DNA from 4 places in the Velazquezella soli genome. Region 2 is predicted to be linked to each of the others. Evidence: predicted binding sites of a transcription regulator. Region 2 holds the regulator's gene; each other region holds the start of a gene.

Region 1 (7,514 bases), 2.2 Mb from region 2:
CGCGCTCGCGTTCGATCTTCATCCAGTCGGACCGCGTCTGGATGCGATCCTTCTTGGCCTTGACCTCGCCAGCGAGCTGGATAGCGCCCCCGAACAGAAGCAGCTTTTCCGTCAGCGTCGTCTTGCCCGCGTCCGGATGCGCAATAATCGCGAATGTGCGGCGGCGGGAGACCGCCTCTGCAATGGTTTCGGCCATCTTTTATATCCTGTGAATTGCCGCGGTATCTAGCGACTAAAGCCCGCCATTGCAATTGACCTGCCGCGCTGCGGCGCAAAGTAATGGGCAATGATCATTCAAGCCCCCTCCTCACCTGTGCTCAATGTCCTGCGTCTGCCGCACGGGCAGGACCTCGATCTGCCCGCCTACGAAACATCAGGCGCTGCCGGCATGGACCTGCGTGCCGCCGTGACCGATGGCGAGCCGCTGACCATCGCACCCGGCAAGCGCGCCCTGGTGCCGACCGGTCTCGTGTTCGAGATCCCCGCCGGGTTCGAGGTGCAGATCCGCCCGCGTTCGGGGCTTGCCTTCAAGAACGGCATCACCTGCCTCAACACGCCGGGCACGATCGACAGCGACTACCGCGGCGAAGTGAAGGTTTTGCTGGTCAATCTGGGCGACGAGGACTTCGTCATTACCCGCGGCATGCGGATCGCGCAGATGGTGATCGCGCCCGTTGTCCAGGCGCAGGTCGTCGAAGTTTCCGAGGCAAGTGCGACGGCACGCGGCGCCGGCGGGTTCGGATCCACCGGCGTCTGACGTCTGCCGGAATCCTGTGACACCGATCTAGGTCAATCAGGCGGATACCGTGGGGCGCTCCCCGGCCATGCGGTAGGAGATCGCCTCGGCGAGGTGAATTCTGCCGATACCATCCTTCGCGTCGAGATCGGCCAGCGTCCGCGCCACCCGCAAGACCCGATGATAGCCGCGGGCGGAGAATTTCAGCTTTTCCGCCGCGTCGCGTAACAATTGCAGCCCTCCCGCATCGAGCTCGGCGAATTTCTCGATCATGGCGGTGGAGCAGCGCGCGTTGGTGAGAACCGTGTACTGGCCCTCGCCTTCGAAGCGCTCTCTTTGCCTGTCGCGTGCGGCCGCCACCCGCCTTGCCACGCCGGCACTCGGTTCTGCCGGCGCCGGGCGGATTAGATCGCTTGCGGAGACGGCCGGGACATCGATGCGGATGTCGATGCGGTCCATGAGCGGGCCGGAGATACGCGCCTGATAATCCGAAGCGCAGCGCGGACCTCGGGCGCAGCTATGCCCCGGTTGGCCCGCCATACCGCAACGGCACGGGTTCATGGCGGCAACGAGCTGGATGCTGGCCGGATAGGACACCCGGTGATTGGCCCGGGCGATGACACATTCGCCTGTCTCCAGCGGCTGGCGAAGCGCATCGAGAACCTGGGGCGAGAATTCCGGAAACTCGTCGAGAAAGAGGATGCCGTGATGCGCGAGTGAGGCTTCTCCGGGCCTCGCGCGCAGACCGCCGCCGACCAGTGCCGCCATCGTGGCGGAATGGTGAGGCATGCGATAGGGCCGCCGATCCGACAGCTTTCCGCCCGAAAGCTGGCCGGCGATGGAGTGGATCATCGAGACTTCGAGCAGTTCGGTGGCCGATAGCGGCGGCAATATCGATGGAAGCCGGGCGGCGAGCATCGATTTTCCCGAACCGGGCGGACCGACCATCAAGAGGTTATGGCCGCCGGCAGCCGCGACTTCGAGCGCGCGTTTGGCGCTTTCCTGGCCCTTGATATCGACAAGGTCAGGCAGATTGGCGGGCGGTGCGCGCACGGCCGGTTGAGGGCGCGACATGACCTGCGTGCCGCGGAAATGGTTGGCGAGCGCAATCAGGCTGCGGGGTGCAAGAATATCGACGCCGGGGCCAGCCCATGCCGCCTCCGCTCCACTTTCCGCCGGGCAGATCAGGCCCTTTCCGATTGCGTTGGCGCTGATGGCTGCCGGAAGCGCACCGGCAACGGCTGCAAGCGTTCCATCGAGGTTGAGTTCGCCGATCACGACATAGTCGGCCAGCATGTCGCCCGGAACGGCACCGAGTGCCGCCATCAGGCCGACGGCGATCGCGAGGTCGAAATGGCTGCCTTCCTTGGGCAGATCGGCAGGCGCGAGATTGACCGTGACCTTTTTCGGCGGCATGGCGAGACCCGAGGCATGCAGCGCTGCCTGCACCCGCTCTCGGCTTTCGGCGACTGCCTTGTCCGGCAGGCCGACGATATGCATGCCGATCTTGCCCGGCCCGATCATGACCTGCACATCGACCGGAATGCCTTCAATGCCCTGAAATGCTACCGTTCTGATACGCGCGACCATTCCGACCCGCCCACTTGCGCAAGCTAAGGTGGGGAAATTCCCGCCTACCGTGCCGCAGGTTGAAAGCTCGCACGATTGACGGTGAATTTCAAGAACAGGTAGTGAACAATTTCGCGCATGAGACGAAGACAGCGTGCATCAAGTTGCATAACGAGAACAGATGTGAACGGTTATCAGCTCTGCTTGGCGTCGATTGCATCCCACATGAGGCTCGCGACGTCAGCACCGCCGAACTTCTTCACTTCGCGGATGCCCGTCGGAGATGTGACGTTGATCTCGGTCATGTAATCGCCGATCACGTCGATGCCGACAAAGATGAAGCCGCGCTCGCGCAGAGCCGGCCCGATACGGGCGCAGATTTCCTTTTCGCGCGGCGTGATATCGGTCGCCTCGGCACGGCCGCCGACATGCATGTTGGAGCGGCTGTCGGTTTCCGAGGGCACGCGGTTGATCGCGCCGACCGGTTCGCCGTCAACGAGAAGAATGCGTTTGTCGCCCTTGCGCACGGCCGGCAGGTAGGCCTGCGCGATATAGGGTTCGCCGCGATACATCTGGCCGAACATTTCGAGTAGCGAGGTAAAGTTGCGATCATCGCGGGCGGAATGAAACACGCCGGCGCCGCCATTGCCGTAAAGCGGCTTCAGGATGATATCGCCGAGCTCTTCGCGGAACTTGGCGATCTCCGCCGGATCGCGGGAAATCAGCGTCGGCGGCATCAGGTCGGCGAATTCGGTGACGAAGATCTTTTCCGGCGAGTTGCGCACCCAGGCCGGGTCGTTGACGACGAGCGTCTTCGGATGGATGCGCTCCAGCAGATGGGTGGATGTAATGTAGCCCATGTCGAAGGGCGGATCCTGGCGAAGCTGCACGACATCCATGGTCGACAGATCGGTGGATTCCTTTTCGCCAAGGGTAAAGTGATCGCCCTTGATGTCACGCACCTGCAGCGGTTCAAGGGCTGCAAAGATGCGGCCGTCGCGCATGGTCAGGCGGTCGGGCGTATAGTGGAACAGCTCGTAACCGCGCGATTGCGCTTCGAGCGCCATGGCGAAAGTGGAATCGCCGGCAATGTTGATACCGGAAATGTGGTCCATCTGAAATGCGACCTTGCGAATTTTCGCCATGACTTCAGTCCCCTAGGATTGGCCCGCCTGATGTAGGACGACGAACCCCGAAAGGCAACCGTGGCCGAGATATTCCGAACTGCCGGCGACTTGGCATTGCTGCCAAAGGCCTAGAACGCATCCTGAAAATGGCGGGGAAACCTTCCCGGCAGGACGGCGATGATGTCGTATCGCTGCGATAACCCGGATGCGTCCTTGCGTTTCTGCAGCCAGAGATCGCTCGCGGCCCGGATCCGTTTCTGTGATGCGTAGGAGACGGCGTCGAGCGCCTGCATCTCGGATTGTCTCGCCTTCACCTCGACGAACACCACGAGATCGTGCTTGCGGGCGATGAGATCGATCTCGCCCAGCTTCGTGCGGTGGCGGATGGCGAGGATGCGGTAGCCTTTCAGCATGAGATAGGCGGCAGCGACATACTCCGAGACATGGCCGCGGCGCTCTGCCTTGCGGCGTCTGGCGCCGATCTCATCCCGTTGTGCCATCGCGATCCATCAAGTTCCGTTCTTCATGGCGATCAAACGCTGATAGAGATCCTTGCGCGGCAGGCCGGTGATCCGCGCCGCCTCAGTCGCAGCCTTTGCCGTCGGATGCGTTTTGGAAAGGTCCTGGAGGATGGCATCGACCTCCACCTCGCCCGGCGCCTCTTCAGGCGCTGGGGGTTCGATCAGGAGGACGATCTCGCCTTTGATGTTGTGGCCGTCACCGTAATGCGCGGCAAGCTCTGCCAGCGTGCCCCGGCGAAACTCCTCATAGGTCTTGGTGAGTTCCCGGCAGACGCAGGCAAGCCTGCTACCGCCGAGCACATCGGCTGCAGAAACGAGAGTGTGAGCGATGCGATGGGGCGATTCAAACAGGATCAGCGTTGCCGGGATCTTTGAAAGCTCCGCAAGCCGGTCGCGGCGGGCCTTGTCCTTGGAAGACAGGAACCCGACGAACAGGAAAGCATCCGACGGCATGCCGGAACCGACGAGGGCCGCAAGCGGGGCGGACGCGCCGGGGATCGGCACGACACGATAACCGGCATCGATCGCCATCTGGCCGAGGCGATAGCCGGGATCCGACACAAGCGGCGTGCCGGCATCGGAGACCAGCGCCACAGACTTGCCGGCTTCGAGTGCCGCAATCAGCTTCGGCCCGGCTTCGTTGGCATTGTGCTCGTGGTAGGAATAAGGGCGATTGACGATGCCGTAACGATCGAGCAGCACGCGGGTCACCCTTGTGTCCTCGCAGGCCAAAACATCGGCGCCGGACAGGGTTTCGAGCGCGCGCAGCGTGATATCGCCGAGATTGCCGATCGGGGTGGCGACGAGATAGAGCGCCGGCTCGATGGGGCGGGAAGCGATAAACGTGTTGCCGACGCGGTAACCGCGCTGTCCCTTGACGGGTTCGGCAGCGGTTTCGGTGGATTGCTCTGAAGATTGGTCGAGGGTCATCGCCTGTTATGGTCGAGGCCGCAGGCTTCGGCAAGCAGAGGCCGGCGATGTTTTGCGCGTCCGGTTTCGCGGCGTTGCGTTTTCTGTGTGCAAGTGCGGTATGAACAAGCAATTCAAATGGCGCGGGGACGGTTCTGCTCTTGCTTTCGCATCCGAATGTCTGCCATTTTGCCGGTCCACATGTTCCGGCTGCGCAATGGCCGGCAGAGAATATCAGGTGGTCCGGCCAGCCGGATCGCCACGGTCGAAAGCGATAGTGTCCATGCGTATTACTCTTGAGCGCTCCAATCTCTTGAAGTCGCTGAATCACGTGCACCGCGTCGTGGAACGGCGCAACACGATTCCGATCCTGTCCAACATCCTGCTGCGCGCGTCCGACGCGAGCCTGGACATGAAGGCGACGGACCTTGATCTGGAAGTGACGGAATCGACACCGGCCATGGTGGAACAGTCCGGCGCCACGACCGTGCCGGCGCATCTGCTTTATGAAATCGTCCGCAAGCTGCCGGACGGATCGGAAGTGCTGCTCGCCACCAGCGCCGACGGCGCGACCATGACCGTGCAGTCCGGCCGTTCGAAATTTTCGCTGCAGTGCCTGCCGGAAACGGATTTCCCGGATCTCACCGCCGGCAGCTTCAGCCATACGTTCAAGATGAAGGCGACCGATCTCAAGATGCTGATCGACCGCACCCAGTTTGCGATCTCGACCGAGGAGACCCGCTATTATCTGAACGGCATCTTCTTCCACACGATCGAGGCCGGTGGCGACCTGAAGCTGCGCGCTGTTGCAACCGACGGCCATCGCCTTGCCCGTGCAGATCTCAAGGCGCCATCCGGCTCTGAAGGCATGCCTGGCATCATCGTGCCGCGCAAGACCGTGGGCGAGTTGCAGAAGCTGGTCGATGATCCGGAAGCCTTCGTGACGGTGGAAGTCTCGGACGCCAAGATCCGCCTGTCGATCGGCGGGATCGTCATGACATCGAAGCTGATCGACGGCACATTCCCCGATTACCAGCGCGTCATCCCGACCGGCAACGACAAGGAAATGCGCGTCGATTGCCAGAGCTTCACCAAGGCCGTGGACCGCGTCTCGACCATCTCTTCGGAGCGCGGACGTGCCGTGAAGCTGTCGCTGTCCGAAGGGCAGCTGATGCTGACGGTCAACAATCCGGATTCCGGCAGCGCCACGGAAGAAGTGGCCGTCGGCTACGAATATGACGCGATGGAAATCGGCTTCAACGCCAAATATCTGCTCGACATCACCGCCCAGCTTTCCGGCGACGACGCGATCTTCATGTTGGCGGATGCGGGGTCACCGACGCTGGTTCGTGATACGGCGGGCGACGATGCGCTCTATGTGCTGATGCCGATGCGCGTATAGCATCTTACCAGGCGGCTCGGTTAACCCCAGCCGCCTTTTTTGTGCCGTATTCCGCTTGCGACATTTCATCTTGTGTTTGCGGCAAAACGGTTCACATTGGATGAAACTGGAGGGGACGACCTGATGGAACTGCGTTTGAAGGAACGGCTCGGCCGGAAGTTTGACGAGGAGATCCGTTTCTTCAAGGGATGGATCGACGGTCCAAAACAGGTCGGAGCCATCATCCCCACATCCTCAGTCACTGCCAAGCGGATGGCGAGCATCATCGACACAAGTTCTGGCCTGCCGGTTCTCGAGCTCGGACCAGGCACCGGCGTCATCACCAAGGCGATCCTGAAAACCGGCATCGAGCCTCAGAACCTTGTTTCGATCGAGTATTCGACCGATTTCTACCAGCATCTGATGAAGACATTCGAAGGCGTGCATTTCATCAATGGCGACGCGTTCGATCTGGATCGCACGCTCGACACGTTGAAACACCAGAAATTCGACTGCGTGATCTGCGCCATTCCGATGCTGAGCTTTCCGATGGAACGCCGCATCGAACTTCTGGAAGATCTTCTCGACCGCGTCCCGCCGGGACGCCCGGTGATGCAGATCACCTACAGCCCGGTTTCGCCTATTATCGCCAAGCCAGAGCGCTACAAGATCAAGCACTATGACTTCGTGGTGCGCAACATTCCGCCGGCGCAGCTATGGACATATACGCGAGCTTAGCGTCCGGACCTTCTCCGACATGACATTTGGGATTTACATCACGCATCCGCAGGTCCGGATCGACCCCAACGTGCCGGTGCCGCAATGTGGCCTGTCCGACACGGGTCGCCTGCGCGCCGAACAGGCGGCGACATCCGGCTGGGTATCCAAGCTCGGGCGCATCGTCTCGAGCGACGAGACAAAGGCAATCGAGACCGCCGACATCCTGGCTGCGGCCGTCGGTCTCAAGACGGAAATCATCGGGGAACTGCACGAGAACGATCGCTCGGCGACAGGCTTTCTGGCGCCGCCTGATTTCGAGGCGGCAGCCGACTGGTTTTTCGCCAACCCGACCGAGAGCTTCAAAGGCTGGGAGCGCGCCGCGGATGCGCAGGCGCGGATCGTGTCTTTGGTCGAATCCATTCTGGCGGGCCACGATCCCGCGGTGCCGATCGCCTTTGTCGGTCATGGCGGCGTCGGCACGCTCCTGAAATGTCACCTGAAACGATCGGCCATATCCCGCACGGAAGATCAGCCGGGTGGCGGTGGCAATC
Region 2 (7,514 bases):
GCTGCGCGCGAGTTTGCGGATCGCAATGGTGAGACCCGGTTCCTGCTTCCGACGGTACCGCGCCGGGAAGAACTGGTGCGTAAGATGGCCGCAGATCTGCCGGTTCATGTCGAGATTACCGCGGATACAGCCGGAAAATGGGCTGCCTTCGCAGAGGCGGACGTGGCGCTGGCGGCTTCAGGGACGGTTATCCTGGAACTGGGGCTTGCGACGGTTCCTGTTGTCTCGGCTTACAAAACGGACTGGCTGATCAAGCTTCTGGCCGGCCGCATCAAGATCTGGACCGGCGCACTTCCGAACCTGATCGCCGACTACCCGGTCGTTCCCGAATATGTCAACGAGGTCGTGCGACCCGGAAGCCTCAGCCGCTGGGCGGAACGTCTGTCCGCCGACACGCCGGAGCGCCGTGCGATGCTCGACGGTTTCGCACTTGCCTGGCAGAGACTGGACGTCCCTGTTCCGCCTGGAGAGGCCGCAGCAGGTGCGGTACTTGAACTGTTGGACAACAAAAAACCCGTTCATCGCTGAACGGGTTTTTCTTTTCGCAAAGCCTAATTCAGCGCCTAGCGCTTCGAAACGGGCGTGTAGTCACGCTGCGCTTCGCCGGTATAGAGCTGGCGCGGACGACCGATACGCTGCTGCGGATCTTCGATCATTTCGGCCCACTGGGCGATCCAGCCGACGGTACGCGCAAGCGCGAACAGAACGGTGAACATCGTCGTGGGGAAGCCCATCGCCTTCAAGGTGATGCCCGAATAGAAGTCGATGTTCGGGTACAGCTTCTTCTCGATGAAGTAGGGGTCCGTCAGAGCAATCTTCTCGAGTTCCATGGCGACCTGCAGAAGCGGATCGTCCTTGTGACCGAGTTCCGCCAGCACTTCATGCGTGGTCTTCTGCATGATCTTGGCGCGCGGATCGTAGTTCTTGTAGACGCGGTGACCAAAGCCCATCAGACGGAACGGATCGTTCTTGTCCTTGGCACGGGCGATGTATTCCGGAATCTTGTCGACAGTCCCGATCTCGGTCAGCATGTTGAGCGCTGCTTCGTTGGCGCCGCCATGAGCGGGGCCCCAGAGGCAGGCAATGCCGGCAGCGATACAGGCGAACGGGTTTGCACCCGAGGAACCTGCGAGGCGAACCGTGGAGGTCGACGCGTTCTGTTCGTGATCCGCGTGCAGGATGAAGATGCGATCCATGGCGCGCGACAGGACCGGGTTGACCTTGTATTCTTCGCACGGCACGGCAAAGCACATGCGCAGGAAGTTGGAGGCGTAATCCAGGTCGTTCTGCGGATACACGAAGGGCTGGCCGATATGGTACTTGTACGCCATGGCGGCGAGCGTCGGCATCTTGGCGATCATGCGCAGCGACGCAACCATCCGCTGGTGCGGATCGGTGATGTCGGTGGAATCGTGATAGAAGGCCGAGAGAGCGCCCACGCAACCGCACATGACGGCCATAGGATGCGCATCGCGGCGGAAGCCGGTGAAGAAGCGGCTCATCTGCTCGTGAACCATGGTGTGCATGGTTACGCGATGATCGAAGTCCTTCTTCTGGGCAGCCGTCGGCAGTTCTCCGTAGAGAAGCAGATAGCAGGTTTCCAGAAAGTCACCCTGTTCAGCAAGCTGCTCGATCGGGTAGCCGCGGTGCAGGAGAACACCCTTGTCGCCGTCGATATAGGTGATCTTGGATTCACAGGATGCAGTCGACGTGAAGCCGGGGTCGTAGGTGAAGGCACCGGTTTGCTTGTACAGGGCTGCGATATCGATAACATCCGGCCCAATGGTGCCCGATCGCACCGAGAGGTCGACTGTCTTATCACCAAGTACGAGATTTGCGCTTTGTTCCGTCATTCTGATCCTCCAACCTGTTGGCGGCATGGCGCCCAGAAAGCGCCATAAGAGTTAAGCGTCGCAAGTTAGCTATATGATCCTAAAGGTGATGCCAAGCGCTCCTGCGACATTTTGTGCAGCGCGAAAATAATTTAGGCAGGCCACGTTTAAAAGATGCCCAACCTCATGGTGTAAGAGGCCGTAACGTGAAGGAAAACCGCAGCTTGGCGAATGTGTTGACGAGGAGAATATAAACGCGCAGGTTGCGTTTATCAATCACCGTCTCTGCAGCGGAGCCGGCGGGATAAACCATCATGGCGAATGGCGGAGCGATTTTTGAGGCAGCCAGCAGCAAGCCGGTGATGCTTGCTTCGACACCCCACGCAATCGCACTCTGGATGCCCGAATCGGCATCGCAGACAATGCCCGCGGAAGTCCGGAATGATGGTCGAAACGACCATCATTCCGAGGATGTTTTCAGGGTATACGTGGTCAGAGACCGGCCCGTTTCCAAATGGCTGTGCACGTCGTTGAGCGAGGAGGTTTCCCACGGTCATGGGTTCCTCTTCCTGCCTGTCTTGCTGGGTGCCGGCGCTGCGATCTGGTTCGCACTTCCTTGGACGCCATCGCCATTCATTCTCGCAACCATGCTTGCGATCTCGATGGTGACCGCAGGGCTGACACGGTATCGCGCGCATCCGCTGTCTCGTGCCAACCTTGTACTCTGCATGCTTCTCTCCGGTTCTGCGCTGGCAGCGCTCGAAACCTGGCGGTGTTCGACGGTCGTGCTCGATTCGCCCGTCACGACGACCATCAGCGGGATTGTCGAACGACGCGAAGCGGATGCACAGCGCCGCTGGCGCTATATCGTGAGGATCGAGCAGACATCTGAGCCCACGCTCGCTCGTCCCCCGCAGCGGGTGTCGCTTCTTGCCAGAAGCCAACACGAACCTGCAGACATCGGAGAGCGCGTTTCCGGCCGTGCCCGTCTGTCGCCACCCTCTGGCCCGGCGCTTCCCGGATTGAACGATTTCGCCTTCTCCTCCTACTTCGATCAAATCGGGGCCGTTGGCTTCTTTTACGGCGCGCCTAGCGTACAACCGGCGATCGATGACCAACCCGGGTTATGGTCGGACATGCAGCGAGGGCTTTTTGCGCTTCGCAGCGCAATCGGCAATCGCATCCGCGATACGGTCAAGGGGGATGCGGGCGCTTTTGCTGCCGCAATCGTGACCGACGAGCGCCGTGCAATTTCCCGTGAGACGACCGAGGCGCTTCGTCTGTCCGGGCTGGCCCATATCGTCGCGATCTCAGGCCTGAACATGGCGCTGGCAGCCGGTATCTTCTTCGTCGGCGTCCGCTCCGTCCTGTCGCTGTTTCCAGGCTTTGCGCAGGCCTATCCGATCAAGAAGTTTGCCGCGTTCGGTGCGCTTGTCATGGCGACCGCCTATTACCTGATTTCCGGGTTCGGGGTTTCCGCCGAGCGGGCCTATATCATGATGGCGGTGATGCTGGTCGCCGTGCTCGTCGATCGACCCTCCATCAGCCTTCGCAACGTCGCCCTTTCGGCAATCATTATCCTCGCCATCTCGCCGTCGGAGATTTTGGGTCCGAGTTTCCAGATGTCGTTTGCGGCAACCGCGGCACTGGTGGCAGGGTTCGCCCTCTGGACGCGATATTTCGCGAAAGGTAAGGAGGATACAAAAGGTAGCAACCGGTGGATAACGGGTGTCGCGGCGACGTTCCATTTCATTGCCGGGATCGTGGTGACGTCGCTGATCGGCAGTACTTCGACGTCGATCTATTCGATCGAGCATTTCCACCATCTGACCACCTACGGCGTCGCGGCCAATCTCGCGGCCATGCCGATCATTTCCTTCGTGGTGATGCCGGCAGGGCTTGTTGGCATGTTGCTGATGCCGTTCGGGCTGGATGCTCCCTTTCTGTTCATCATGGGCGAGGGGTTGCGGATCGTCATTCGCATTGCCGAGATCGTCGCCGCATGGGGCGGCGATATTGCCATCGGCCGGCAGAACCCGCTTTTCCTGCCGCTGGCGACGGCAGGCTTTCTGCTTCTGACGCTGCTGCGCACGCAGATGAGGCTGAAAGGCGCGCTGTTCATGGCGGTGGCTTTGGTCTTTGCGGTCCGCTCAGGCTCGGCGCCGAGGCCTGATATCGTCATATCCGAAGACGGCGCATCGGTCGGCGTGATCAAGGACGACAAGATCACCCTCAATCGAACCCGACCGCCGGGATTTATCTTCGATCAATGGCGGCGAGCGCTGGTGCTTGAGACCGGAGAACAACCGCTCGCCTTGCCGGTTCTTGCCTCTTCGGAACCAGCGGGAGGTGCCAGCCTTGCGAAAAGCGATGACAAACGCCCTAGACCACATTCGCGACCGGATTTGACGGGCCGGGAAATCGAATATGTCAGGGGCTTTCTTCAAGCATTCACGCCCGGACGATTTGCCTGTCTGCCGAAAATCCTGTGCGCGGTGCAGACTGCTCAGGACATCCGGATCGTCACTGTCGAAGACAACCGATACACCGGTCTTGCCTGCGATTTCGGTCGGATCATCGTCTCGCCCGGCGCACGCTTCGATACTTGCCGCTCCGGCGCCTTGCTTCTCAGCGGGCGGACGTTGCGCCGGACTGGCGCACTGGAAATCACCATTATTCCGAACGCGACAGCGCCAGACATCAAGATTACGGCGGCGATGCGAGACAGCGCACAGACCTCAAGCCGTCCGTGGAGCGTCCACCGGTTCTATGACTGGCAAACGCGACAATTCGACTTTGGCATCCCGGAGGCTGTTGCTGCGCATCTCCGGGATGACAGCGTTCTCAATGATAGCGGCGAATAAGGCCGACAAGCTTGCCCTGGACCTTCACCCGGTCGGGCGGGAAGATGCGGGTCTCGTAAGCGGGGTTTGCCGCTTCCAGTGCGATCGAGGCACCCTTGCGGCGAAACCGCTTCAGGGTCGCTTCTTCCTCATCGACCAGGGCAACGATGATATCGCCTGGACTTGCGGTGCTGGTATTCTTGATGATGACGGTATCGCCATCGAGGATGCCAGCATCGATCATCGAATCGCCCTTCACTTCGAGCGCGTAATGATCGCCGGAACCCAGCATCTCGATCGGAACGGCGATGTCATGGGTGTTGTTCTGGATCGCGGAGATCGGCACGCCGGCAGCGATTCGACCCATGACCGGGATGTTTGTCGAGAACGGATTGTCCGCCATGACCGGCGCCGGCTTCTGAGCGACGACCGGTTGCGTTTTGCCAAGGCTTCCCTCGATGACACTGGGAGAAAAACCCCGTCGCGGATGAAGGTTCGCCACATAGGCGTCAGGCAGCTTGATCACTTCGAGCGCGCGTGCTCTGTTCGGCAGACGGCGAATAAAGCCACGCTCCTCGAGCGCGGTGATCAGCCTATGGATGCCGGACTTCGATGCAAGGTCGAGAGCGTCCTTCATTTCGTCAAACGACGGCGGCACGCCTGATTCTTTCATCCGCTCGTGGATGAACAGAAGTAACTCCTGTTGCTTGCGTGTCAGCATGGATGGGACCCTCAGAATTGGAAACAAATGCAGAACGGACGCTATATGTTCTATCTGTGTTCCGCAAGCCCCAAATTTTTGCTCAAGAATAGTCTCATTTCAGCGTTCGATCACGTATTCAGTTCGTGCGCAGCACTTGCCGAGTTTCCCGCGATAGCCAATGTTCTGCGGAATAAGACTTTGGGGGTGTAAGTGGGTAACAAGTCAGTCGATCATTTGGTTCTGCCCGTTGCAGATCTGGCGTCAGCGCGGGGGAGGTTGACCGCTCTCGGCTTTACTGTGGCACCTGAAGGTGTTCACCCTTTCGGCACAGCCAATGCCTGCATATTCTTCGCGGATGGCTCGTATCTCGAGCCGCTGGCCATTGTGAACCGTCGGCAAGCCTCGCTTGCGGCAAAACGAGGCAACGTGTTCACCGATCGCGACATCCGCTTCCGCGGCCAGCGGAAAAGGGAAGGTCTATCGGCGGTGGTCGTCGGGACGCAGGATGCAGCGGCCGATCATATCCGTTTTGTGGACGGGCACATGTCTGCGGGCGAGATGCTTCAATTCTCCCGCCCGATGCAGTTGCCCGATGGTGGGGAGAGCGAAGTCTCATTCCGTCTGGCGTTCGCGGCAGTCCCCGAGGTCGATGACATCTTGCTGTTTTCCTGCCAGCGAATGGCCGCATTACCGGCAGATCGCGGTGGTCTTGATGAGCACGCAAACGCCGTTACAGGCCTTCGAGAGATCGTATTTTCTGCAGATGACCCGCTGGAGTTTCTGCCGCTTTTCGAAACCGTGTTCGAGACGCAACCCGAGCAAGGGAAAGACGGTCTGTGGATCGCAGCTGCCAATGCCGGCATCCGCATTCAATCCAACGACACGTTCAGCGACGAGTTCCGGTCTTCGATGAAGCCCTTGTTATCGTCGCGCCTCGCTGCGCGCGGGATCATCTTCAAGACCACCGATCTCGCCGTGACAGAGATCACCCTTGCTGCTAATGACGTCGCATTCATCCGCAGGGATGGCCGCGTGATCGTGTCGGCAGCCCCGGGGCAAGGTGTGGTTTTCGGTTTCGAGGAATAGTGAAATGACAGTCTCCGCCAATTCTGAAGTGTCCGTGGGCGAGGGGAGTTCGAAAGTCGTTTTCTCAAACACGGCAAAGCTCTCGCTGATTGCCGGTCCCTGCCAGATGGAAAGCCGTGATCATGCTTTCATGATCGCCGGCACGCTTGTCGAACTCTGCAAGAAACTCGGCATCGGCCTCGTCTACAAATCCTCCTTCGACAAGGCCAACCGCACGTCGATCTCCGGCAAGCGCGGCATCGGCTTGGACAACGCGATGGCGATCTTTGCCGATCTGAAGACGGAATTCGGCTTTCCCGTTCTGACCGACATTCACACTGAAGAGCAATGCGCTCTCGTGGCGGATACGATCGATATCCTGCAGATCCCCGCCTTCCTGTCGCGCCAGACGGACTTGCTCGTCGCGGCCGCAAAGACGGGTTGCGCGATCAACGTGAAGAAGGGCCAGTTCCTGGCACCCTGGGACATGAAGAACGTCCAGGCGAAGTTCCTCGAAAGCGGCAATCCCAATGTGATGCTGTGCGAGCGCGGTGCCTCGTTCGGCTACAACACGCTTGTCTCCGACATGCGCTCGCTGCCGATCATGGCGGCTCTCGGAAGCCCCGTTATTTTTGACGCAACCCATTCCGTGCAGCAGCCCGGCGGCCAGGGCGGTTCTTCCGGCGGCCAGCGCGAATTTGTCGAAACGCTGGCGCGGGCAGCCGTCGCCGTCGGCGTTGCTGGCGTCTTTATCGAAACCCACGAAGACCCTGACAACGCACCGTCCGACGGTCCGAACATGGTCCACCTGAAGGACATGCCGCGCCTTCTGGAAAAGCTGCTGGCCTTCGACGCCATCGCAAAAGGCTGACGGCGTCGAAAAACCGCCGAATTGACTGGATTGTAATCCGCGTGTCATCGACGATCGCACAATGTCGATGACACGCCTGTTCGCTGAGCCTGCGAATTCAGGCTCGCACATTAACCGAGGAGAGACCCTTGACCGCCATTACCGACATCATCGCTCGCGAAATTCTGGACAGCCGTGGCAATCCGACCGTCGAGGTGGAT
Region 3 (7,514 bases), 1.8 Mb from region 2:
GGTGGTCGTGCTGGTAAACGGCGGCTCGGCTTCCGCATCTGAAATCGTCGCCGGTGCCCTTCAGGACCTGAAGCGCGCGACCGTTGTCGGGACCCGCTCGTTCGGTAAGGGCTCCGTCCAGACGATCATTCCGCTTGGTGAATCCGGTGCGCTGCGTCTGACGACGGCGCTCTACTATACGCCATCGGGCAAGTCGATCCAGGGAACGGGCATCACGCCTGACATCAAGGTCGAACAGCCGCTGCCGCCGGAACTGCAGGGCAAGGTCCGCGCCGAAGGCGAATCCAGCCTCAAGGGCCATATCCAGGGCGCGGCCGAAACAGACGAAGGTTCCGGTTCGGCTGCCTATGTGCCGCCGGAAACCAAGGACGACCTGCAGCTGAACTATGCCATGGACCTGCTGCATGGGACAAAGACAGACCCGTCCTTCCCGGCAAGCCCCGACAAGGCTGCGGCCGCCGTCAAGAACTAATCAGGCAAACCGGTCAGGCGGCTGTTTCATCACAGCCGCCTGACCGCATTCATTTCGGCAGCGCAGACGCGGGCATATCCCTTGGGCAGCGATCTCCATGCACCGCTCGGTCAAAACCGGCCGCCGAAGCGACGAACGGCGCGTCGCCTGTCGGCCGTTGCCGTTTTAGGAAGCATCGGCGTGATTGCCGTCGTCGGCTTGTCGATCTATGCGATGCGAAACGACCCTCAGCTTGAGCGCATCGCCTCGAGCGAGCCCCCCTCCTCCACGGCGATCGCCCCCAAGACACCTGCCGATGATGCAGTTTCTCCCGAAAATGCCAACCCCAACGGCATGCCCCGGTCCAATCCGAATTCCGGCGCGACCATTGAGCAGAACCGGATGGCGGACGGCTCGGTCGTGACAAAATACACGCCGCGCGCAAGGGATGGAAACGGTCCCGTCCTTATCAATGCCCAGAGAATTGGCCAGGACCCGCGATTTGCGGCAGAGCCGAATACGTCTCTTCTGGAAGACACGGAATACGGCAAACTGCCGATCCTCGGCGAGGATGGCATGCGACCCATGGACCAGTATGCACGACCCTGGTCCGGCGCCCGCGGCACAAGGATCGCGATCGTGGTCGGTGGCCTCGGCCTCAGCCAGACGGGCACCCAGCGCGCAATCCAGCAACTGCCGCCAAGCGTAACGCTGGGCCTTGCTGCAAGCGGCAACAGCCTGCAGCGCTGGATGCAGGAAGCGCGCCGCGCGGGCCACGAAATCCTCATCCAGGTCCCGTTCGAGCCTTACGACTATCCGGCCAACGACCCCGGACCAGGCACGCTTCTCGTCAAGGATCCTGCCGCAAAGAACCTTGAGCGACTGCATGTGGCGATGGGCGAGATCACCAACTATACGGGGATCATGAACTACCAGGGCGGCCGCTATCTCTCCGACGTCAAGGCGCTTGAGCCTGTCCTGCGCGACATGGCCTCCCGCGGCCTGCTGTTCCTCGATGACGGCACCTCGGCCCAGTCGAAGACGGAGGTGCTGGCAAAGGCGATGCAACTGCCGCACGCCTTCGGTGACCTGACCCTGGACGGTCAGCTTCAATCCGACGCGATCCTCAAGAAACTTGACGAACTGGAGCGGATAGCCCAACGCAAGGGAACGGCAATCGGCATCGCCTCCGCCTTCGACGAGAGCATCGCGGCGATCCGCAAATGGGCCGACGAAGCCTCGCAACGCGGTGTAGAAATCGTCGGTGTATCGACGCTTGCCCGCGAGAGCGTGGCACCTTGAAGCAAGGGGAATGATATGGCCAAGGATCACAAGAAACCGGTGAAAGCGGACGATCTTCCCTATCGTCCCTGCGTCGGGGTCATGGTGCTCAACAGCGAGGGCCTCGTTTGGGCCGGACGCCGCATTGCTGCCGGCAACAGCGAATTCGACGGGTCTCCGCAACTGTGGCAGATGCCGCAGGGCGGGATCGACAAGGGCGAAGATCCCCTGCCCGCCGCCTATCGTGAACTCTACGAAGAAACGGGCATGCGTTCCGTCACGCTGCTTGCCGAAGCCGGCGAGTGGATCAATTACGATCTTCCGGAACACCTGATCGGTATCGGACTGAAGGGAAAGTATCGCGGCCAGACGCAGCGCTGGTTTGCCTTCCGCTTTGACGGCGATGAAAGCGAGATCGCCATCAACCCGCCGCCGGGCGGCCATACGGCTGAATTCGATGCCTGGGAATGGAAGCCGATGCAGGATCTGCCCGGCCTGATCGTGCCGTTCAAGCGCTCGGTCTATGACCGGGTCGTCGCGGAATTTGCCCACCTCTCGCCGGCGGGCTGATTGCACGTCCGATTAGCGCTGGTCGGATAAAGCAAAGCCCGGTGAAAGCAACTTCCACCGGGCTCGAGCGATAGAATGTCGATGATTTGAGCTTTACTCAGCGGAGTCGGCTGATTCCGCGTTGAGCTGGCCGTATCTCTCTTCGCCGATCTTCGAGAGAAGTTCGAGCTGCGTTTCCAGGAAGTCGATATGACCCTCTTCATCCATCAGCAGCTGTTCGAAAAGCTTCATGGAGACATAGTCTCCGGCGGCGTGACAGATATCACGCGACGCCTTGTAGGCGGTGCGGGCATCGTATTCACCAGCCAGATCGGCCTCTAGAACTTCCTTGACGTTCTGACCGATGCGAAGCGGTGCCAGCGTCTGAAGGTTCGGATGACCCTCGAGAAAGATGATGCGGTCGATCAGACGATCGGCATGCTGCATCTCTTCGATGGATTCGGCCCGCTCCTTCTTGGCAAGCTTGGTAAAACCCCAATCATGCAGGAGACGATAGTGCAGCCAGTATTGGTTCACAGCGCCAAGTTCGAGGAAAAGTGCCTCGTTAAGCCGCTCGATGACCTGTAAGTCGCCTTTCAATGTCCGCTCTCCTGTTTTCTTCGTGGAGTTGTTTCAAGCGCGACATATAGACGATCACGTCAGCTTCCGTCGAGTGCCGCTGGGCGTGATATTCCTCAGTGGTCTTGATGATCAGATCAACGACATTGGGAAAGCAACCGCAGCAGCGGCCGCGTTTTTCCATCGCATGGTAGACCTTGACGGGAACGATCAGCTGCCAACAGTCCTCAGTGAGGAGTTGGATGATCGTATCCTTGATCTCCCTTTCGGTGATGTAATTGCAACTGCAAACCAGCATTTTGGATCGACCTGGAGAACATTGACCTCGATACAGACTTTTTGCAAAAGAGGACAAGCGATGTCAAGAAAGAATCCAGCCCGGTAATTGACATATCATAACCCCCTTATCAACGATCCGTGATCGGAGGCAGTGATGCCTAACCGGCTGCTGTGTCGCTGCGATATCTCTGAAAACGCTCGGACGTCACTCGATCGAAACAACGCGCCGCCACAGGTTCCGTCCGCGGCAGAAGCAGAATCGCTCCACACGCCCGGAAAAGATGCGAGTGTCCCTTTGACGTCGAAACCCATCTGACGGAGTCTGTGGGAGGCATTGCCGAGCAAGCCCTGCTCTCCGCCACCGTAATCCGCACAGCCCGTGATATCCAGAGAGAGCCCGTTGCGCCCTTCTAGCGTCACCAGTGGCGTATATCGGTCGCACCAGTCGGAGAGCGCCATCAGAAGCGCCGCGTCGGCATCATCGTCTTCGTCCATCACGTCGAGCTCCGGAAAGATCGCTCGCGCTTCTGAAACGCCCTGCCCCAGCTCCAGGTTAAGGCGTTCGGCGGCCGCGTCGAGCACTGTCAGGCACATCCTGTCGGCGTGGCGCCCGGCAAAGACGATCGGTGGATGGTCGTGATGGCGGGAAGACCGCCAGTCCATACCCCAGCGGCGGCGCGCGATTCTGTCGGTTGACAGACGCGGGAACACGAGTGTCAGAATACGCCTCTGTCCATGCGCCAGAGGGGATCGAAAACAGGCGGTCATGCGGGTTCCAATCCAGACCAGACGCGAGCATCAGGAGCAAGCTCGCCAACCGCTTTCCGTCTCCGAGATCGGCTTGCGCAGGGCAAAAGTCTCTCCCGCGCCCAGGCACCTTTGGCCATGGCGTCAACTCCATCGATAATGTTCTCTTTATGTTCTTATGGATTCCAGACACGTGGCAAAGAGTCAACAGCTCCCGATCAGGAATCTTTTCCTCTAAAAGCTATCGCAATGATTCTTTTCTCGAAATAGCTGCTTCAGGTATTATATGTGCCTGAGTTGGAAGGAGATCCCATGGCCCGCATTGACCAGACCGATGATTGGCAGGATCGCCATGCGCCGACGATCAGCACGTTCGAGTCGCTGGCATTAGAAGCCTACAGCCACCTTCCGGACGAATTCCGCAAACTCACGACGAACCTCACCATTGAGGTCGAAGAATTTCCGGACGACGACGTTTTCGAAGACATGGCGCTGGAAACGCCGTTCGACCTTCTGGGCCTGTTCGAAGGACGTGGCATTTCGGAACGGTTTACGGTCGAAACCGGCGAACTGCCCAATCGCATCCGGCTCTATCGCCGGCCTATCCTCGATTACTGGGCGGAGAATGAGGAAACGCTGGGCGATATCATCACCCACGTCCTTATCCACGAGATCGGCCATCACTTCGGCCTGAGTGACGACGACATGGAGCGCATCGAGGCGAGCGCCGAGGAAGCAAGCCAGCGCTGATCCAGCGCTGGCAGACACACCTCGGCCTAGCTTTTTACTGCTCGCCGAGCTTCATGTCGGGGCTGTATTCCTTGCCTTCTACAGTCTTCATCACGGCCTGGCCGCAATGCATCTCGCCCGTCTTGCCGTTGAAGGCGTAGCTTGGCGAACCGGAGAGTTCCCAGCCCTTGTTCAGCGCCGCCGTCACCCGGTGACAAAAGGCGGCATCGTCAGGACCGGTAATGAAACGATATACTTTCATGGCTTTCTCTTTCTGTTGGCGATGACCGACGCGCTGGCGACGAGCTTTTCCGCATCTTCGAGATGCAGACGCTCGACCATGCGGCCGTCGAGGTTGATGACGTTGAGCGTTTCGGCTCCCGGCTGGCGGAAGGCCTCGATGATGGCGCGTGCCTCTTCAAGCGCATCATCATCAGGACCGAAATGACGGTTGGCCGCGTCGATCTGCGCCGGATGGATCAGCATCTTGCCCGAAAATCCCATGGCGCGGCCCTGGGCGCACTCGGCTTCGAGCGCGGCTTCGTCCTTGAAATCGTTAAACACGCTGTCGATCACATCGACACCATAGGCCCTGCCCGCCAGCACGACCTGCATCAACCAGGGTATGAGATTGGCCCGCCCCGGTTGCGGCAAAACACCCGTTGCCTTGCGAAGATCGTTGAGCCCCACGACGAGGCATTTGATCCGTCCGCCCACGCTCGAGATTTCGGCGGCGTTGAGGACGCCGAGCGGCGTTTCGATCATCGCCCAGATAGAGACCCTCTCCGGCACGCCCGCCTGAGAAAGGCGCTCGGCGATCACCCGGACGTCGTCCGCATGCTCAACCTTGGGAATGACCACCGCATCCGGCAGAAGTTCGACGATGAGCTCGAGATCCGCAGGACCGAATTCGCTTGTGAGCGGATTGATCCGGATAGCCGTCTCGAGACCATCGGAATTCAGCTCGGCAAAGCTTCTGCGGAGGTTATCCCGCGCTTCCGCCTTCTGCCCGGAGGCCACGGAATCCTCCAGATCGAAAATCACGCCGTCGCAGTCGAGCTGCGGGATTTTCGAAAGCGCACGGGTGTTGCTCGCGGGAACGCTCAGGAGCGAGCGCCGGATCAAAGCGGCCATCGCTTCGGGACCATGTAATCATTGGGAAAAGTCATAACGTGGTTGTGACAAGCTTTTTGGCCCTCGGCAAGACAGGAGGTCGTGAAACCACTTGTAAGCGGGGCCCGCCGGTCCCACATTTCAGACGTTGAAAGGTATGATCCATGCAAAACATTCGTGCATTTTTCGTCGTCGCCTCAGCTATTGCGGTGCTTGCCATGGCGGCGCTGTTTACAGCGTCTCTGACCGTCGCATTTGCCGGCATCCTCGTCCTTCTTTCGATTGGTAGGGCGATCTCGACCAGGTTGAACCCTGTACCCGTGCGAGCGAAATCGTTCGGACCAAAGCCGGCCAGCCGCGATATCCGTGTGTGGAACGACGGCCGCGGTACCATCATCGACCTCTAGCGTCATCATGTTCGCTCCGCCTGCGCGCTCTGGCGCAGCGGAGTACCGGTTGAAGGCATAATGCCCTTCAAATCGGCGGCAAATTGCTTTATTTGGCCTTCACGACAACTCCCTTGGAGGCAGATCATGGACAAGTTCACGCAACTCACAGGCGTCGCAGCGCCGCTTCCGGTCGTCAACATCGACACCGACATGATCATTCCCAAGGACTACCTGAAGACGATCAAGCGAACCGGTCTCGGCAAGGGACTGTTTGCAGAATCCCGCTACAATCAGGATGGGTCAGAAAACCCAGATTTCATCTTGAACAAGCCGGCCTATCGCAATTCCAAGATCCTGGTGGCTGGCGACAATTTCGGCTGCGGCTCGTCGCGTGAGCACGCGCCTTGGGCACTTCTCGATTTCGGCATCCGTTGCGTGATCTCGACCAGCTTTGCCGATATTTTCTACAATAACTGTTTCAAGAACGGCATCCTGCCGATCATCGTGTCTCCAGAAGATCTCGAAAAGCTGCTCGACGATGCGGATCGCGGCTCCAATGCCGTCATTTCGATCGATCTCGAAGCGCAGAAGATCACAGGTCCGGATGGCGGCTCGCTGCATTTTGACATCGATCCCGGCCGACGCCAGATCCTCTTGGAAGGTCTCGACGATATTGCTTCGACATTAAAGAGCGACGCCGTGATCTCGAGTTTCGAGGACAAGAACAGCACGGAACGCCCCTGGCTCTGAGGGTCATCAGATGGTCACGCATATCTCCTCGGGATCACCCTTCGAAGCGCGGATCGGCTATTCCCGAGCAGTTGTTGACCGTGACATGGTCTATGTCTCGGGCACGACGGGCTATGACTATGCCCTGATGGTGATGCCTGACGATGTCGCTGACCAGACCCGCAACGCGCTCGCCACTATTGCAAAAGCGCTTGGCGAAGCCGGCAGCAGCCTGAAGGACGTTGTCCGCGTGCGCTATTATCTCGTCGACATGGCCGATTACGATTCTGTGGTCGAGGTCGTCGGATCGGTATTTGCCCAGATTCGGCCGGCAGCGACCATGATCGTCTGCGGCCTCACCACCCCTGAAATGAAAATCGAGATCGAAGTGACCGCACGCATCGGTGCCGGCGCTTCCTGAAACAGCTGCCCAACCGCCGCCTGAACAATCAAGGACATCTGCACAATGGCAAAACACCTTTTCCTGCTTCCCGGTGATGGCATCGGTCCAGAGGCCATGGGCGAAGTGCGCAAGATCATCGCCCATATGAACGACGCCATGAGTGCCGATTTCGTCACCGACGAAGGTCTGGTCGGCGGCTGCGCCTATGATGCGCATGGCGCCGCCATTTCCGACGCGGATATGGAAAAAGCGATGGCGGCCGATG
Region 4 (7,514 bases), 840 kb from region 2:
CAAGGGCTCGATCCTCAATTCGGCGCGGCTTGCCAACGTGACGCCGATCGCATTTGCCAACAACATCCTGCTCGGCGAGCTAGAGGTCGATGTTGCCGGCAAGTTGGATACCTATCTCCTGCCGCTCGCCATCGCCTGGGATGAAGCCCAGCCTTCGGCGCTTGCCCAGCAGTTGGCGCTCGCCCGCATCCGTCAGGGTCGCCGGGTCGGTTTCCTGACCGACGGCTTTGCCATGGAGGGGCTGGCGCGCGGCGTTATCCGCGGACTGTCCGAACGGGCCGTGATCTCGGGCGTTTCAGGCGCCCTTGAATTCGTCGGCACCGACACTCTCGACCAGCTCAACTTCAACGACGACATGCCGGTGACCTGGCTCTCGGCCGAACAGTCGAACAGCTCGCTGATCATCGGCGATCTCGCCATGGTGAAGCTGATCCGTCACATCTTCCCGGGTATCCACCCGGAAGTGGAGATGACGCGTTATCTCACCAATGTCGGCTACCAGAATACGGGACAGCTGCTCGGCGAAGTCGCCCGCACCTCGCCGGAGGGCAACCGCTACACGATGATCATCGTGCAGCGCGCGATCCGCAATCAGGGCGATGCCTGGAACTGGATGCTCGGCAACCTGCGCCGCGCAATCGACGAGATTGTGGTGACCGGGCTCGAGGGCGAAGGGATCGACGAGCACTTCAAGCCGCTCGTCAATCTTTCGGCCACCATCGGAACACGGCTTGGTGAGCTGCATGTCGCACTGGCCCAGCCGACCGATGACGAGGCATTCAGCCCGATCTGGGCTGGCGACGCCGATATCTCGAGATGGCGCGCGGGCGTAACGGCTCAGATCGACCAGAGCCTGACCATGCTCGAACTGAACAGCGAGGGACTGGAAGGTCGCGCCGCAGAAGACGCACGCATGATCCTCAGCCGTCGCGAAGACCTGTTCGGCCTTGTCGAGACGCTGTCCGGCTTTGCCATTTCGACGCTGATGACCCGTACCCACGGGGACTTTCACCTGGGCCAGATCCTGGTGGCAGAGGGCGACGCCTATATCATCGACTTCGAGGGCGAACCCGCCCGCGATCTCGAGGAACGTCGTGCGAAGTCAAACCCGCTGCGCGACGTGGCCGGCCTGTTGCGGTCGCTCAGCTATCTCGCAGCCTCGGCCGATCTCGATCGGGAGGTCGTCAGCGAAGTGGACGACGCCCGTCATCCGGAGCTCGTCAGCCGCTTCATCGACAAGGCGGAACCGGCATTCCTGCAGGCCTATTTCGATGCTGTGGAAAAGTCCGACTCGCTCAACATCCCGCACGAGAAGCGGTCGAAAATACTCGACCTCTTCCTGCTGGAAAAAGCCGCCTACGAGATCGCCTACGAAGTGCGCAGCCGGCCGAAGTGGCTGCCCCTGCCGCTCGCAGGTTTTGCGACCATCGCGGCGCGGCTTCTCGACACCGACAGCAATTCCACCCCTGATGCACCCAAGGGAGAGACAGAGTGATGCGATACGAGCGCACGGACCTCATCATCGGAACCGTTGAGGAGGGCCTCCAGGCCCTCGTCGACGGCCGTCATGGCGATCCCTTTTCCATTCTCGGCCGCCATCAGTACGGCGACCTCACCGTGGTGCGGGTGCTGCTTCCCGGGGCGCTGTCGGTTGAGGTCGTCGAGCGCGATACGGCCAAGGTCGTCGCGGAGCTGGACAGCATCCACCCCGGCGGTCTGTTTGCCGGCGTGACCAATTCGACTGCGCCCTATTTCCTGCGCATCGAATGGCCGGAAGCAATCCAGGAAACCGAGGATTCCTATTCCTTTGCGCCACTGCTGGGCGATCTCGATCTGCACCTGATCGGCCAGGGCACCCATTACGATCTCGGCCGTACGCTGGGCGCGATCCCGATGGAAGTGGACGGGGTTTCCGGCGTGCGTTTCGCCGTCTGGGCACCGAACGCCACGCGCCTTTCGGTGGTCGGCGATTTCAACGCCTGGGACGGACGCCGTCACCCGATGCGGCTGCGGCCGCAGGCCGGCGTCTGGGAACTGTTCGTTCCTCGGCTGACCCATGGCGAGCGCTACAAGTTCGAAATTCTCGACGCTCACGGCAATATGCTGGCGCAGAAGGCCGACCCGATCGCGCGTGCCTCAGAAGCGGCGCCGTCGACTGCCTCCGTCATCGCTTCGTCCAAGCCGTTCCGCTGGACCGATGGCGACTGGATGGCGGCACAGGCCAAGGACCGTGCCCGCGAAGGCGCGATGTCCGTCTACGAGGTGCATCTCGGTTCCTGGGTGCGGATTGCCGAGGAAGGCAACCGGACGCTCGACTGGGTGGAACTCAGCCAGCGCCTCGTGCCCTACGTCAAGAAGCTCGGCTTTACCCATATCGAAATGCTGCCGATCATGGAGCATCCGTTCGGCGGCTCATGGGGCTACCAGCCGCTCGGTCTGTTTGCGCCGACCGGACGCTACGGCACGCCTGAGGACTTCGCCTATTTCATCGATCGCTGCCATGCTGCCGGGATCGGCGTTATCCTCGACTGGGTGCCGGCGCATTTCCCGACCGACGTCTGGGGGCTGGCGCAGTTCGACGGAACGGCGCTCTATGAGCATGCCGATCCACGCGAAGGGTTCCACAAGGACTGGAACACGCTGATCTACAATCTCGGTCGCAACGAGGTGAAAGGCTTCCTGATCGCGTCAGCGCTGGAATGGCTTGACCATTTCCATATCGATGCGCTCCGCGTCGATGCGGTGGCCTCCATGCTCTACCGCGATTACAGCCGCGAGCAGGGCGAATGGATCCCCAACAAGTATGGCGGACGTGAAAACCTTGAATCCGTTGAATTCTTCAAGCACCTGAACAGCATCATCCATGAACGGTGCCCGCATGCCTTTACGGTGGCCGAGGAATCGACCGCCTGGCCGGGTGTGACCGAAAGCGTCGAGCACGGCGGGTTGGGCTTCGACTTCAAGTGGAACATGGGCTGGATGCACGACACGCTCCATTACATGGAGGAAGATCCGGTCTATCGCAAATACCAGCACGGAAGCCTGACCTTCGGCATGGTCTATGCCTATTCCGAACGCTTCATGCTGCCGCTGTCCCATGACGAAGTGGTGCACGGCAAGGGCTCGCTGTTTGGCAAGATGCCGGGCGACCACTGGCAGAAGATGGCCAACCTTCGGGCCTATTACGGTTTCATGTGGGGCCATCCCGGCAAGAAGCTGATGTTCATGGGTGGCGAAGTCGCTCAGGTGACCGAGTGGAACCACGACGCGTCCGTTGTCTGGGATCTGCTGGACAGCCCCGATCATGCGGGCATGCAGCGCTTGATCGCCGATCTCAATGCGCTCTATTCGGCCGAGCCGGCGCTTCAGTATGGCGATCTCCATCCTGAAGGCTTCGAATGGGCCGTGTCCGACGATGCGGAAAACTCCGTTACCGCGATGCTGCGCCTGTCGCAGGACCGGCAGTCGGCGATCATCGTCGCTTCCAACATGACGCCTGTGCCGCGGCATGGCTACCGGATCGGCGTGCCGTTCGAGGGACGCTGGGAAGTGGTGCTGAATACCGATGCCGCAATCTACGGCGGCACCAATTTTGGCCAGACCGAAGCCTGGACGGAAAACCAGTCGGCGCATGGCAAGACAGCGTCCGTCGCTCTCGACATTCCGCCACTGGCGACAGTGTATCTGCGGTGGCGGGGTTAAGTCCCCGGCATCACCCGGATTGAGCGCTTCCAAGAGATGAAACGCCTGACGGGACCTAGTCCCGCCAGCCGTCTCGATAGACGACCTTGTCCACGCCGGCAAACCGCCCCACCCGCTGCAGCTCGGCATCGAGCTTGGCCAGCCTGCCTGCGGATGCCCGAACACCCTTTTCCAGCCACAGCCGCCTGACATCGAGCACGCCGGACTTGCGCTCCGCCTTCATGTCGATGCGGCCGATCATGCGGTCGCCTTCCAGAAGCGGAAAGACGTAATAGCCGTATTGCCGCTTCGGCTCGGGCACGAAGACCTCGATGCGGTAGAAGAAGTCGAACAGCCGCACCGCCCGGTCGCGGTTGCGCAGGAGCGGATCGAACGGGCTCAGCACCCTCACCCGTGCCGGCGGCTCGGGAATATCGCCGAGGTTCTCGGGAAAGCCTGCAAAGGCAAAAGACGCACGCGGCCGGCTGCCATCGGCGGATTCGATCAGGACTTCGCAGAGTTCGTCGCGATGGGCCTTCACCCAGTCCCTCGCCTCTTCCGGTGTGACGATATCCCAAAAGGCAGCAAGTTCGCCCGATGTGGCAAAGCCGAGCTTTTCCATCGCGCTGCGACAGGCCCAGTCGACAAACTCCTCGTGGCTGACGTCGGGTTCGTGATGGTGGGCGGCAATGACGCGCTCGGTCAGATCGTAGATCTTCTGGAAATTCACCCGGCCGGCAATCGAAAGCTTGCCGGTGTGCCAGTAATATTCGAGCGCCGTCTTGTTGGGATGCCAGTTCCACCAGCCGCCGGATTTGTGATCCTCCATCTTCATGTCGCGCGACATGATCGCACCGTTTTCGGAGATGTGCTTGAACGTGTCCTCGAAGGCGGAATCGAAACTCTCGCCATGCCATTTGCGCCAGCGCTCGGCCAGGATCGGTTCGCGGCGGCGGAAGCGGTGCTTCCAGTAGCGGAACAGACGCGCCGGAATGATCGAGGCGTCGTGGGTCCAGTGTTCGAACAGCTCGCCGTCTTTTTCCAAGAGCGACGTCAGATGTTCGCGCCGATAGGTCTGGTTGCGCGAAAACAGGATCATGTGATGGGCGCGCTCGACGGTGGCGATACTATCCACCTGCACGAAGCCCAGATCGTCGATCAGTTGCAGAAGACCGGCCTTGTTGAGCGCACGGGTCGGCGGTGCGGAAAGCTGCTGCCGTTCGATGAAAATCCGTCTTGCCCGGGCATTGTCGATCAGAATCGCCATGGCAACGAGACTAGGGCGACAGTGGACCGGATGCAATGTTCACTTTTCATTCCGCCTTCCCGCTCTGCTCCCGCCGCGATATAGACCGTTCAGCAACCGAGGACCGGCATTGGACATCCATTTCGACAAGGCCGAAGCTCGCTTCGAGGGGCGTGTCACGCTGCATCCGCTGACGGTGCGGCTGACCGAGCGCCGCATCGGCGTGATCGGCCTTAACGGCTCCGGCAAGACGACGTTTGCGCGGATGATCAACGGGCTGGTTTCTCCCGCTAGCGGCACTGTTGTGGTCAACGGCTTCGATACCAAGGCCGACACCGACCGCGCCCGCAGCCAGGTGGGTTTCATCTTCCAGAACCCGCAAAACCAGATCATCCTGCCGATCCTGAAGGAAGACATCGCGCTCGGCCTCACGCCCCGCAAGCTTTCGAAAGCCGAGATCGAGGCCCGAACGACGGCGATCCTCAAGCGCTTCGGCATCGGACATCTTGCCGACCGTCGCTCGCACGAGCTTTCCGGCGGCGAATTGCAGCTTGCGGCCTTTGCCTCGGTTCTGGTGACGGAACCGGACATTTTGATCATGGACGAGCCGACCAACCAGCTGGACCTGAAGAACCGCAACCTGGTGGCTCGAACGATCAGCGAGCTCCCCGAAAACGTCATCGTGCTGACCCACGACCTCGATCTCATCGCGGGCTTCGAGCGGGTTCTGTTGTTTGACAACGGCCGGCTTGCCGGCGACGGAAACGCTGCCGAGATCATCGCCCGTTACCGCGAGCTTGCCGCATGAAGACGCTTTACATGGACGGCAGCGGCTTTCTGCACCGGCTTTCGGCCCGGGCGAAGCTTGTGCTGCTGGCTACCGCAAGCCTTGCTCTGTTCCTCATCCAGTCGCCGTTAGTGCTTGGCGTCGGTGCGGTCGCCAGCGGCCTGCTTTTCGCTTCGCTGCGAATCGGATGGCGGCAAACATGGCTGCGGCTGCGGGTTCTTTTCCTCACCATCGCAGCCGTTGCGCTGTTCACGCTGGTTTTCAACAGCCCTGTCGAGGCCGTCAGCGTGTTTTTCCGGCTCTCGGCGCTGGCGCTTCTTGCGTCCGCGGTGACGGCCACGACTACTACCGGCGATTTTATTACGGAAGTGACATTTGCGGCTTTGCCGCTTGAAAAGCTCGGGCTTGTAAAAGCTGCGGATATCGGCCTGTCGATCGGCCTTGTCCTTCGCTTCATTCCGGAAATCCTGCTGCGCCACCGGGCCATCCGCGACGCCCATATCGCGCGAGGGTTGCGCCCTCGAACCCTCTCCATCATCGTCCCGCTGATCATCCTCACATTGAAGAATGCCGACGAGATTGCCAGCGCAATTGACGCCCGGGCAATCCGTGCGCAGAAGTGATACAGATTCAGTCGTCAAGGAATAGCTATTTGCCTACTCGTGATCTCGTTCTGGCCGCCCTGTTTGCCGCTATCATCATCGTGCTGGGACTGGTGCCGCCGGTCATGCTCGGTTTCATTCCCGTCCCCATCACGGCGCAATCGCTCGGCGTGATGCTGGCCGGCGTCGTGCTCGGCGCCAAGCGCGGCACGATCGCGGTCCTCCTGGTCCTGGTACTTGCAGCGATCGGTCTGCCGGTTCTGTCCGGCGGCCGCGGCGGCCTTGCCGTCTTCATGGCGCCGACGACCGGTTATCTGATCGGCTGGGTGTTTGCCGCGATGGTAACCGGATATCTGTCGCAGATCATGGTGGGTCGCGACCAGGCGGGGCTGGTGCAGGGCGTGAACTTCTTTATCGCAGCCCTGATGGGCGGCGTGATCGTGCTTTACGGGATCGGCATCACCTATCTGGCGCTGATCACCGGCATGGGCTTCGTCAAAGCGTTTCTCGGCTCGCTCGCTTTCATTCCGGGCGACGTCCTGAAGGCTGTGATTGCGGCGCTCGCCGGGCGGGCCGTGATGGCAGGCTATCCGCTGCTGCCGCAGCGCGCGTAAGCAGTCAGTCGAGGAACTGATACAGCCAGTCGCGCAGGTCTTCGGGCAGCGCGGCCGGCGTCCGGGTTTCCGGATCGCATGCGGACCAGACGATTTCGGCTTCGGCCACCTCATCGCTGCCGCGCGTGAAGCGGACGATAAAGCCTGCGGACTTGCCGCCGATCTTGCTCACTCCGACATGGGTATGGACGAGATCGCCGAGCTTCAGCGGCATGTGATAGGTGCAGGAGATCTTGCCGACCGCAAAGAACGGGTCATCCGTTGCCGGCTTGCGGCGGTGCCAGAATTCCGTGACCGCCTGTTCCGCAAGGCCGATATAGGCAGCGCGAAACATTTCGCCGTTAAGATCCACATCGCGATAGGCAACGCGAAAATCATGGGTCTTGCCGATATCCTTCGCCATTCCTGCCCGCACTCCAAAAAACGCCTAATGCGCCTACTTCACGGCAAATCCGGTGAAGAGCAAGGGGTATGCGCTTGAAAACATCGCCGTTCTGCGCCATGTCCGAGCTCAACATACCTCACGAGGCCGCCCAATGACCACGCGCCTTTACGAAAACTCCATATTTCTCGAGCATGCGACG

The links. Region 2 encodes LexA, which represses DNA repair genes until DNA is damaged. Its sites were predicted from a motif close to TGTTCNNNNTGTGTTCNG; they were not measured.
Region 1: the regulator LexA is predicted to act here: its motif matches at 2,417-2,434, upstream of AC0JZ8_RS04290 (YifB family Mg chelatase-like AAA ATPase).
Region 3: the regulator LexA is predicted to act here: its motif matches at 4,047-4,064, upstream of AC0JZ8_RS06005 (metallopeptidase family protein).
Region 4: the regulator LexA is predicted to act here: its motif matches at 4,985-5,002, upstream of AC0JZ8_RS19000 (energy-coupling factor ABC transporter ATP-binding protein).

The regions. Positions count from the first base shown of each region.
Region 1 is NZ_CDRNXF010000004.1:141,816-149,329, forward strand. It holds gene AC0JZ8_RS04280 (peptide chain release factor 3) at 1-196, opposite strand, end outside; gene dut (dUTP diphosphatase) at 287-757, shown strand; gene AC0JZ8_RS04290 (YifB family Mg chelatase-like AAA ATPase) at 794-2,326, opposite strand; gene gshB (glutathione synthase) at 2,500-3,450, opposite strand; gene AC0JZ8_RS04300 (YraN family protein) at 3,561-3,932, opposite strand; gene rsmI (16S rRNA (cytidine(1402)-2'-O)-methyltransferase) at 3,942-4,883, opposite strand; gene dnaN (DNA polymerase III subunit beta) at 5,146-6,264, shown strand; gene pmtA (phospholipid N-methyltransferase PmtA) at 6,388-6,981, shown strand; gene AC0JZ8_RS04320 (histidine phosphatase family protein) at 7,001-7,514, shown strand, end outside.
Region 2 is NZ_CDRNXF010000004.1:2,322,513-2,330,026, reverse strand. It holds gene lpxB (lipid-A-disaccharide synthase) at 1-528, shown strand, start outside; gene gltA (citrate synthase) at 564-1,853, opposite strand; gene AC0JZ8_RS14735 (ComEC/Rec2 family competence protein) at 2,147-4,696, shown strand; gene lexA (transcriptional repressor LexA) at 4,677-5,396, opposite strand; gene AC0JZ8_RS14725 (VOC family protein) at 5,589-6,464, shown strand; gene kdsA (3-deoxy-8-phosphooctulonate synthase) at 6,469-7,314, shown strand; gene eno (phosphopyruvate hydratase) at 7,443-7,514, shown strand, end outside.
Region 3 is NZ_CDRNXF010000004.1:489,873-497,386, reverse strand. It holds gene AC0JZ8_RS06035 (S41 family peptidase) at 1-472, shown strand, start outside; gene AC0JZ8_RS06030 (divergent polysaccharide deacetylase family protein) at 554-1,753, shown strand; gene AC0JZ8_RS06025 (RNA pyrophosphohydrolase) at 1,769-2,302, shown strand; gene bfr (bacterioferritin) at 2,396-2,881, opposite strand; gene AC0JZ8_RS06015 ((2Fe-2S)-binding protein) at 2,847-3,158, opposite strand; gene AC0JZ8_RS06010 (DNA polymerase Y subunit UmuC family protein) at 3,254-3,907, opposite strand; gene AC0JZ8_RS06005 (metallopeptidase family protein) at 4,199-4,636, shown strand; gene AC0JZ8_RS06000 (DUF1737 domain-containing protein) at 4,671-4,877, opposite strand; gene AC0JZ8_RS05995 (HpcH/HpaI aldolase/citrate lyase family protein) at 4,874-5,749, opposite strand; gene AC0JZ8_RS05990 (hypothetical protein) at 5,893-6,135, shown strand; gene leuD (3-isopropylmalate dehydratase small subunit) at 6,262-6,867, shown strand; gene AC0JZ8_RS05980 (RidA family protein) at 6,878-7,267, shown strand; gene leuB (3-isopropylmalate dehydrogenase) at 7,313-7,514, shown strand, end outside.
Region 4 is NZ_CDRNXF010000004.1:3,158,435-3,165,948, forward strand. It holds gene treS (maltose alpha-D-glucosyltransferase) at 1-1,495, shown strand, start outside; gene glgB (1,4-alpha-glucan branching protein GlgB) at 1,495-3,702, shown strand; gene AC0JZ8_RS18995 (winged helix-turn-helix domain-containing protein) at 3,758-4,948, opposite strand; gene AC0JZ8_RS19000 (energy-coupling factor ABC transporter ATP-binding protein) at 5,058-5,735, shown strand; gene AC0JZ8_RS19005 (energy-coupling factor transporter transmembrane component T family protein) at 5,732-6,337, shown strand; gene AC0JZ8_RS19010 (biotin transporter BioY) at 6,367-6,930, shown strand; gene AC0JZ8_RS19015 (acyl-CoA thioesterase) at 6,935-7,333, opposite strand; gene AC0JZ8_RS19020 (histone deacetylase family protein) at 7,467-7,514, shown strand, end outside.